2 linked regions of the Sphaerotilus microaerophilus genome follow. The protein of the gene in region 1 interacts with the protein of each later gene in a pairwise test. Links are inferred from orthologs where the notes say so. Each region holds a gene or a part of one and is shown in the gene's direction. Other genes may lie near its edges.

What was found. The genes of interacting proteins can lie anywhere in the genome.
Region 2: the proteins of NGK70_RS05765 (region 1) and trkA interact in binary tests that used the Escherichia coli proteins (3 or more experiments, as listed by UniProt). The link is inferred for Sphaerotilus microaerophilus from one-to-one orthologs.

Annotation. Positions count from the first base shown.
Region 1 is NZ_AP025730.1:1,305,798-1,310,055, forward strand. Bases 1,317-4,258 are described here. They hold NGK70_RS05765 (PTS sugar transporter subunit IIA), read left to right. Parts: upstream 1,317-2,523; coding sequence 2,524-2,994; downstream 2,995-4,258. Other genes in these bases: corA (magnesium/cobalt transporter CorA), read right to left, coding at 1,317-1,476; hpf (ribosome hibernation-promoting factor, HPF/YfiA family), read left to right, coding at 1,931-2,278; hprK (HPr(Ser) kinase/phosphatase), read left to right, coding at 3,047-4,009; fur (ferric iron uptake transcriptional regulator), read right to left, coding at 4,067-4,258. Outside these bases: NGK70_RS05750 (hypothetical protein), read right to left, coding at 1-367; more of corA, read right to left, coding at 514-1,316. UniProt on the Escherichia coli protein: Seems to have a role in regulating nitrogen assimilation.
Region 2 is NZ_AP025730.1:433,987-439,474, forward strand. What follows is about bases 1,590-4,522. They hold trkA (Trk system potassium transporter TrkA), read left to right. Parts: upstream 1,590-2,319; coding sequence 2,320-3,726; downstream 3,727-4,522. Other genes in these bases: NGK70_RS01985 (DMT family transporter), read right to left, coding at 1,590-1,701; NGK70_RS01990 (hypothetical protein), read right to left, coding at 1,869-2,333; NGK70_RS02000 (TrkH family potassium uptake protein), read left to right, coding at 3,745-4,522. Also shown: NGK70_RS01980 (acyl-CoA dehydrogenase family protein), read left to right, coding at 1-746; more of NGK70_RS01985, read right to left, coding at 772-1,589; more of NGK70_RS02000, read left to right, coding at 4,523-5,199; NGK70_RS02005 (DUF7379 domain-containing protein), read left to right, coding at 5,416-5,488. UniProt on the Escherichia coli protein: Part of the constitutive potassium transport systems TrkG and TrkH. May regulate the transport activity of TrkG and TrkH systems. Binds to NAD(+) and NADH.

The DNA of each region.
Region 1 (4,258 bases):
CGGGGTAGGGGCCCGCTCGCTGGATCATCTGCCTGATCCAGGGCATGACCTCCTTGGCCACGGCCGGCTCGCGGGTGAACTCCACCTGCAGCACCTTGCCCTGGGCGTCGAGGGTGGTTTCCACCACCGTGACCGCATAGAGCAGCGGCGGCAGCTTGCCGCGCATCACCTGCATCGGGTAGGTCAGGTAGAGGTGTCGGGCCGCGTCCTGCCGGTAGGCCTTGGGCGACTCGGCCTCCGAAGCCTCCAGCTGCGGGGCCGGCAGGGGCTGGGGTGGGGCGGTGAACTGCGCCTGCGCCACCGAGGCGAACGCCCCCAGACACAGGGCAGCGGCGAAGTTCGGCAGGGCGGTGCGGCGCAGGGGCATGGGGTGGGCTCGACGAGGCGCGGAGGCGCGGGTACCTGGTGTGTCGGCCAATGGCCACCAAGCCTGATCGAGTGTAGGCAGCCCCTTCTGGCGTTTGTCGTGCAAATTGCCCGGGGAAGCCACCGCTGTTTGCCCAGCGGCGCGCTTCAACGCATCCAGCCCTTGCGGCGGAAATAAATCAGCGGGGCAGCGACCGAGGCCAGCATCAGGCCCAGTGCCAGCGGGTAGCCCCAGACCTGGTCCAGCTCGGGCATGTGGCGGAAGTTCATGCCGTAGATGCTGGCGATCAGCGTCGGTGGCAGCAGCGCGACGCTGGCCACCGAGAAGATCTTGATGATCTTGTTCTGGTTGATGTTGATGAAGCCGACCGTGGCGTCCATCAGGAAGTTGATCTTGTCGAACACGAAGGCGGTGTGCGAGTCCAGCGAGTCGATGTCGCGCAGGATCTGGCGCGCTTCCTCGAACTGTTCCGCGTTGAGCATGCGCGCGCGCATCATGAAGCTCACCGCGCGGCGCGTGTCCATCACATTGCGGCGGATGCGCCCGTTCAGGTCTTCCTCCCGCGCGATCGACGCCAGCGCGATGCCCGCTGCGTGGTCGTCGAAGTCCTGCTTGAGCACGCGGGCGCTGACCTTCTCCAGCTCGTCGTAGATGCTCTCCAGTGCGTCGGCGGAGTACTCCGCGTCGGCATCGTAGAGCTTGAGCAGCACGTCCTTGGCGTCCTCGATCAGCGCCGGTATGCGGCGCGCGCGCAGGCGCAGCAGCCGGAACACCGGCAGGTCCTCGGCATGTACCGAGAACAGCACCTTGTGGTGCAGGATGAAGGCCACGCGCACGTTGCGCGGTGTCTCGCCGTCGTCGATCAGGAAGTCGGAGCGGATGTGCAGTTCGCCGTTGTCTTCCTCGTAGAAGCGGGCGGACTCTTCCAGGTCGTCGTCGACGATGTTGTCGGGGATGATCAGCCCGAAGCGGGCCTGCACCCAGCCCTTTTCAGCCGGTGTCGGCGCCTCCATGTCCACCCAGACCGGCGACACATGTGCCAGCGCGTCGGGGTCGTCGATCTCTTCCTGGATCAGGCGACCATTGGCCAGGGTGAATACATTGAGCATCGGCAGTCCTGCGCCGTGCACCTGGCAGCAGCAGGCGGAACATCACGGCAATCCGGTGGGAGGGGGCGGTGGCGGGCAAACCGTCTCACTCCACGCAACCACCGCAGGGCAGGGGCCGGGAGGGACGGTCACCAAGGGTGACAGCTGTCCAACAGGAACTCCATGAGCTGGAAAGAAGCTGTAATTATCGCACTGCGTCGCAGCCTGTCCGGATCAGCGCCCGGTCGCCGCGGCGCCTGCCCGCGAGGCTGGACGACATCCCTACAAACCCGTAGGGTACCCCCAAAAAGCGAGATCGCGACCCATTACCACACGGTTGCTTCAGGGTCACGACCCGTGCGCTTGCCAGAGATCGCGGCAGCCGTCACACTGGAATCGACGGTCGGTACAGACAGCCGGCCGGGTCGGACATACTAGGTTTCCTCCCACCCACCTCTATCCGAAAGGAGGTCTCATGAACCTGACGATCAGCGGTCATCACCTGGAAGTCACCCCTGCGCTGCGCGAGTACGTGCTCACGAAGCTGGATCGAGTGACGCGTCACTTTGATCAGGTGGTGGATGTCACCGTGCTGCTCACCGTGGAAAAGCAGAAGGAGAAGGAACGTCGCCAGCGGGCTGAAGTGACCTTGCATGCCAAGGGCAAGGACATCTTCGTTGAAAGTGCGCACGAGGATCTGTACGCCGCGATCGATCAACTGATGGACAAGCTGGACCGTCAGGTGGTGCGCCACAAGGACCGCTTGCAGGACCACCACCACGAATCGCCCAAGCGCAGCGCGATGGTCGGCGAGGCATCGTGATACGCATCACGCGCCCGGGCTGAATCAGACGGTACGACGGCCTCCTTGCGAGGCCGTTTTCTCATTTCGGGTGTCAAACTGCAAGTTTTGTGTTGGATCTGTTGTCCTCAGGCAACCCTGCGCGGAACCCTGGACCTGCAGGGGCCTTGAGGTCCGCGCACCGATCGGGGCGATTCCTATAATTCGCATCCCGTCGAACGCCGGCCCTGTGGCCCGTCGATGATTCACCCAGACGTCCTCTTACGATGAACCGCCTCGCCGCCATCCTTCCGGCCAGCAACGTGCTGGTCAATGTGGAGGCCTCCAGCAAGAAGCGTGCGTTCGAGCAGGCGGGCCTGCTGTTCGAGAACGGTCACTCGATCGCACGGGCGACGGTGACGGACAACCTGTTCGCCCGCGAACGACTGGGCTCCACCGGGCTGGGGCACGGCGTGGCGATCCCCCATGGCCGCATCAAGGGTCTGAAGAATCCGCTCGCCGCGGTCATCCGCGTGCAGCAGCCGATCCCCTTCGAGGCGCCCGACGACGAACCCGTCACGCTGCTGATCTTCCTGCTCGTGCCCGAGGCGGCCACGCAGCGCCACCTGGAGATCCTCTCCGAGATCGCCGAGTTGCTGTCCGACCGCGAGCTGCGCGAGCAGATCAAGGTCGAGGCCGATCCGGCCCGGGTGCACGAATTGATCTCCCGCTGGGAACCGTTGAAGTCGGTGGCCTGAGCCGGCCACAGCGGCCCATCCTGCCAGTCCCCTCCCACTTGCCGAGCGCGCGTTGAAACCCACCGTCATCAGCGCCGAAGCGCTGTTCGATGCCCACCGGCAGGCGCTGAAGTGGGAGTGGATCGCTGGTCACGCCCATCCCGAGCGGCGTTTCGACGAGGTGGCGGTCCGCGATGCCCAGTCGGCCGCCGATCTGGTCGGCTACCTGAACTACATCCACCCCTACCGGGTGCAGATCGTCGGCCGGCGTGAAGTTGGCTACCTGGCGTCAGGCGATGCCGAGGTCCAGGAGCGGCGCATCTCGCGCATCGTGACGCTGGAGCCACCGGTGCTGGTGGTGGCCGACGGCTGCACGCCGCCGGACCGGCTGGTGGCGATGTGCGAGCGCGCCGAGCTGCCTCTGTTCTGCACGCAGGACTCGGCCGGCCATGTGATCGACGTGCTGCGCGGCTACCTGGGCCAGCACTTTGCCGAGCGCACGTCGCGCCACGGGGTGTTCATGGACATCCTCGGCCTGGGTGTTCTGCTGACGGGTGAGTCGGGCCTGGGCAAGAGTGAACTCGGCCTGGAGCTGATCTCTCGCGGCCATGGCCTGGTGGCCGATGACGTGGTGGACCTCTACCGGGTCTCCCAGTCCGCCATCGAGGGGCGCTGCCCGGAACTGCTGCGCAACCTGCTGGAGGTGCGTGGCATCGGCCTGCTGGACATCAAGGCCATCTTTGGCGAGACGGCGGTGCGCCGCAAGATGCGCCTCAAACTCATCGTCCACCTCGTGCGCAAGGAGACGCTGGACCGCGACTTCGAGCGCCTGCCCTACGAGCCCCTGTACGAGGACGTGCTAGGCATGCCGGTGCGCAAGGTGGTGATCGCCGTGGATGCCGGCCGCAACCTGGCCGTTCTGGTGGAGGCTGCGGTGCGCAACACCGTGCTGCAACTGCGTGGCATCGACACCTACAAGGAATTCATCCAGCGCCACCGCGAGATGATGGAGCGCGGCGACTCGGGCGCTGCCTGACGCTACCGGACGATGCGCACGAGCGTGTGCGCGGGCCTGCGGCTCAATGCCCAGCGCTCAGGACTGGTGGCGAGCCTTCTTCGGTCGCCGGGCGCAACCCTCGTTGGTGCAGCGTGCGTACAGTGCGAGCGAATGCTCCTCCAGCAGAAAGCCGCGCTCCTGCGCGACCGTGCGCTGGCGGGTCTCGATCTGGGCGTCGAAGAACTCTTCCACGTGGCCGCAGTCCACGCAGACCAGGTGGTCATGGTG
Region 2 (5,488 bases), 870 kb from region 1 along the record:
GCGGGCTCAAGACCACCGCCGTACGGGTCAATGATGGCGATGGCGACGACTACGTGCTCAACGGCGTCAAGCAGTTCATCACCAGCGGCAAGCACGGCGACGTGGCGATCGTCATGGCCGTCACGGACAAAGCCGCCGGCAAGAAAGGCATCAGCGCCTTCCTGGTGCCGACGAAAACGCCCGGCTACGTCGTCGCCCGCCTCGAAGACAAGATGGGCCAGCACAGCTCGGACACCGCGCAGATCCTCTTCGAGGACTGCCGCATCCCGGCGCGTTACCGCATCGGCGACGAAGGCCAGGGCCTGAAGATCGCGCTGTCTGGCCTGGAAGGCGGGCGCATCGGCATCGCCAGCCAGGCCATCGGCATGGCGCGCGCGGCCTTCGAGGCGGCGCTGGAGTACAGCAAGGACCGCATCGCCTTCGGCCAGCCCATCTTCAACCACCAGGCCGTGCAGTTCCGCCTGGCCGAAGCCGCGATGCAGATCGAAGCCGCCCGCCAGCTCACCTGGCACGCCGCCACCCTGAAGGACGCCGGCCTGCCCTGCCTGAAGGAAGCGGCCATGGCCAAGCTCTTCGCCACCGAGATGGCCGAAAAAGTCTGCTCGATCGCCATCCAGACCTTCGGCGGCTACGGCTACGTCAGCGACTTCCCGGTCGAGCGTATCTACCGCGACGTGCGGGTCTGCCAGATCTACGAGGGGACGAGTGACGTGCAGAAGATCCTGATCGGGCGGGCGCTGGGGTAAGCAGCGCCCGGCGCAACGTCGGGAATCAGCCACCCAACCCCCGACGGGCCGAGCCGGGGACTCCCCCCTTTCTCGACGCCAGCCAGATGCTCGGCAGGATCAGCGCTGCACCCGCCAGGTGGTACCACTGCGGCACCTCGCCGAGCAGCCACCAGGCGTTGAGGGAGCCGTAGAGCGGGCCGAGGTAGAGCAGCAGCGAGGAGCGGGTGGCGCCGAGTTCGCGGATCAGGAAGGCGTAGGCGACGTAGGAGAGCAGGCCGGGCAGGATGGCGGCGGCCACGATGAGCGTCAGCGCGTGGGCGGTGAGCGGGAGCGGCGGGACCAGCCAGACCTCCAGCAGCGTGAAGGGCAGCAGCACCACCACGCCGCCGATCATGATGCAGGCCAGCCGGGGCTGGGCGGGCAGCGCGCTGCGCCAGTGCTGCTGCAGCACCGAGTAGGCCACCCAGGAGAGCATGCACAGCAGGATCCAGCCGTCGCCGGGGGTGAAGCGCACCGCCAGCAGGTTGTGCCAGTCGCCCTTGAGCACGACGAAGATGACGCCCAGCAGCGCCAGCCCCATGCCCAGGCGCTGCCCGCGGCTGGCGTGCTCGTGCATCAGGTGCCGGCTGGCGATGGCGATGCCCACCGGTGCGGCGGCGTAGATCAGGCCGATGTTGGTGGCGGTGGTGCTCTGCCCGCCCAGGTAGACGATGGCGCCGCAGATCCACATGCCGGTGGCGCCCAACACCAGGCTCTGGCGCCACTCGGCACGCACCTGCGCGCGCCGCGCCCACAGCTCGCGGCCCACCCAGGGCATCAGCAGCAGCAGGGCCAGGCTCCAGCGGCCCAGCGCCAGCACGTGGGGCAGCACCACGCCCTTGGCGGCACGGGCGATGACGTAGTTGGACGACCAGATGACCGGGGTGACCCAGAGCAGCAGGAGGGCGAGGCGGTGGCGCTGGGTGGGGGTCACTGAGGAGGCGGGTGGTGGCCGTCGGCAGGCCAAACCCTGGAGCCTATCGAAAACCCGCAGTCTGCGCAGCGCTCCCGGGTCTCGGTGTTGCGCCGGGGCTCAGGTGGCGGCGCGCCCGCCTGCCCCTCCAGCCCGCGACGGGGTGAGCGGTTGACGGCTCGCCGCGCTCAGTGCGCCAGCGGCGCGGCCGCCGTCACTTCTTCGCGCAGCGTTTCCAGCTCGCCGATGAGGCGGTCGGCGTCGGCCAGAAAGCTGTCCCGGTCGGGATGAGGGTGGCCCATGAGCAACACCGAGGAGTGCTCGACCAGCGTCGGATCCCCCGCCATCTTGGCCCAACGCCGCACCTCGTAGTACGACACGAGCGCCAGGCGGCCCAGGTCACCACTGCGGCGGGCATACCAGAGGTCCGCCAGCAGATCGTCGAGGCCGAGCTTGAGCTTGGGGGTCAGCGCATTCATGGTGCAACGCAGCATTCCCGCCTCTGCTGACTCGTGGCTGACTGATCCGTCGGCCAAGGGGGTGCCGCCGATGCCCGGGCGGCGTTGCGGTGCAGCATCGCTGCCTGCCCGATCGACCGGATTGCTGGCCAGCGCCAGGGGCGGATTCGATAATGAATCCATGAAAATCGTCATCCTGGGTGCTGGGCGCGTTGGGGAAAGCGTGGCGGAGAGTCTGGTGTCGGAGCACAACGACATCACGGTGGTCGATACCGATCCGCAGCGCCTCGGGGCGCTCCAGGACCGGCTGGACCTGCGCGGGGTGATTGGCAACGGCATCCAGCCCTCGGTGCTGCGCGAGGCGGGCATCGACGATGCGGACATGCTGATCGCCTGCGCCCCGGCCGACGAGACCAACCTGGTGGCCTGCAAGGTGGCGCACGACGTGTTCAACGTGCCGACCACGATCGCACGCATCCGCTCGCCGGAGTTCGAGCAGGACTCGGCGCTGCTGAACAAGGACAGCGGCTTCGCGGTGGACCAGCTGATCTGCCCCGAGCAGTCGGTCACGGCCTATGTGCGCAAGCTCATCGAGTACCCCGAGGCGCTGCAGGTGCTGGAGTTTGCCGACGGGCTGGTCAGCATGGTGGCGGTGCGCGCCGTGCAGGGCGGGCCGCTGGTCGCGCATGCGCTGGCGGAGATCCCCAAGCTGGTCCCGCACGCCGAGATGCGCATCGTGGCGATCTACCGGCAGGACGCGGCGCTGAACGAGCTCAGCGGCAACACCCGCATCGAGGCTGGCGACGAGGTCTTCGTGCTGGCCGCCACCGAGCACATCCGTGCGGTGCTCAGCGGCCTGCGCCGGATGGACCGGCCGGTCAAGCGGGTGATGATCGCCGGCGGCGGCAAGGTGGCGCTGCGCCTGGCCCGCCAGACCCACGCCAGCTACCAGCTCAAGATGATCGAGCAGAACCCGGCGCGCTGCCAGTACCTGGCCACCCAGCTGCCCAACGACGTGCTGGTCCTGCAGGGCGACGCCACCGACGAGGACCTGCTGGGCGACGAGAACGTGCAGGACATGGACCTCTTCGCAGCCCTCACGGACGACGAGGAGGACAACATCATGGCCTGCCTGCTGGCCAAGCGCATGGGCGCGCGCCGCGTGCTGGCGCTGATCAACCGGCAGGCCTACGCCGACCTGGTGCAGGGCACCCAGATCGACATCGCCATCTCGCCCTCGCAGGCGGTGATCGGCGAGTTGCTGGCCTACGTGCGCAAGGGCGACGTGGAGGCGGTGCACAGCCTGCGCCGCGGGGCCGCCGAGGTGCTGGAGCTGATCGTGCGCGGCGACCGCAAGACCTGCAAGGTGGTGGGGCGGCGCATCGAGGAGATCGGCCTGCCCAACGGCGCCAAGATCGGCGCGATCGTGCGCAGCGTGGACGACAACGCCGGGCACCGGCGCGTCATCGTGCCCCACCACGACACGGTGGTGGAGACGCAGGACCATGTGATCGTCTTCGTGCCCAACAAGTCGATGGTGCGCCAGGTGGAGAAGCTCTTCCAGGTCAGCGCGACCTTCCTGTTCTGAGCCCGGGGAGGGCACACCATGGGCTTGCTTCCCGTCATCGCGATGATCGGCCGCATGGTCGCGCTGTTCGCGCTGCTGATGCTGGTGCCGCTGGGCTTCGCGTGGTTCGACCACGACCGGGGCGAGGACGCCTTCATCACCGCCACGCTGATCACCTTCGGCTGCGGCCTGGTGATGAGCCTGGCGACGCGGCGCTTCCGCCGCGAGCTGCAGCCGCGTGACGGCTTCCTGCTGGTGACGCTGACCTGGCTGATCCTGCCGGCCTTCGCCACGCTGCCGCTGCTGCTGGCGATGCCCGACCTGAGCTTCACCGACGCCTACTTCGAGACCATGAGCGGCCTCACCACCACCGGCGCCACGGTGCTCACGGGGCTGGAGAAGCTGCCGCTGTCGGTCAATGTCTGGCGCTGCTTCCTGGTGCTGGTGGGCGGCATGGGCATCATCGTGCTGGTGGTGGCCATCCTGCCGCTGATGGGCGTGGGCGCCACGCAGCTGTTCAAGTCGGAAACCGCTGGCCCGATGAAGGACCAGAAGCTCACCCCGCGCATAGCCGAGACCGCGCGCGGCCTGTGGGCGGTGTACTTCACCGTGGCCACCGCCTGCTTCCTGTCCTTCCACTGGGCCGGCATGGGCTGGGCGGACGCCTTCATGCACATGTGCAGCACGATGGGGCTGGGCGGCTTCGCGGCCTACGACGCCAGCTTCGGTGCCTTCAACTCGCCGCTGATCGAGGCGGTGGCGGTGTTCTTCATGCTGCTGGCGGGCGTGAACTTCTCGCTGTACTTCCTGGTGTGGAAGAAGCGCTCGCTGCTCGTGCTCTGGCGGGACCTGGAGGCGCGGGTGTACTTCCCGCTGATGATCGGCTCGGTGCTGCTGATCGCGGCCTTCCTGAGCTGGCACGGCGTGTACCCGACCTTCTGGGAATCACTGCGGCACGCGGCGTTCAACGTGGTCTCGATTGCCACCACCACCGGATTTGCGACGGTGGACTATGCACAGTGGCCGATCTTTGCGCCGGTGACGATGCTGTTCCTGTGCAGCTTCGCGACCTGCGCGGGCTCGACCGGCGGGGGCATCAAGCTGATCCGCTCGCTGCTGCTGCACAAGCAGGCGCAGCGCGAGCTGACCCGCATCGTGCACCCGCGCGCGGTGGTGCCGGTCACCCTGGGCGGCGCGGTGGTGCCCAACCAGGTGCTGGCCTCGGTGCAGGCCTTCATGCTGATCTACGGCAGCGTCATGGTGGTCGTCACGATGCTGCTGCTGTTCTCCGGGCTGGACCTGATCACCGCGTCCACCGCGGCGATTGCCTGCATCAACAACACCGGCCCCGGGCTGGGCCAGGTCGGACCGGCCAACAACTTCCAGGGCCTCACCGACTTCCAGACCTGGGTCTGCACCTTCGCGATGCTGCTCGGCCGGCTGGAGCTGCTGTCGGTGCTGGTGCTGTTCACGCCGACGTTCTGGCGGCGCTGAAGGGGGGGCTGTCCGGGCCCGCGACGCCTGCGCGCGACCTGCGCTGGTTGTTTCATCTGGTCACCATTGGGCCGGCCTGGCCTGGGCGCGGCGTGGGCCGGCAGGGGCAAGATGACTGCCCCGGTGGACGGGGAGGAGGGGACCCGGTCGGGCCACCCTGGCTGGCAGCGGCCCTCCTGACCGGCCCACCACGGGTTCCTGCCGAGGAGAACCGCGATGCGTGCCCGCACACCCGTCCCCGCCCCAGATCCGACCCCGGGGCCGACCCCGGCCACCGCGTCGGTGCCCG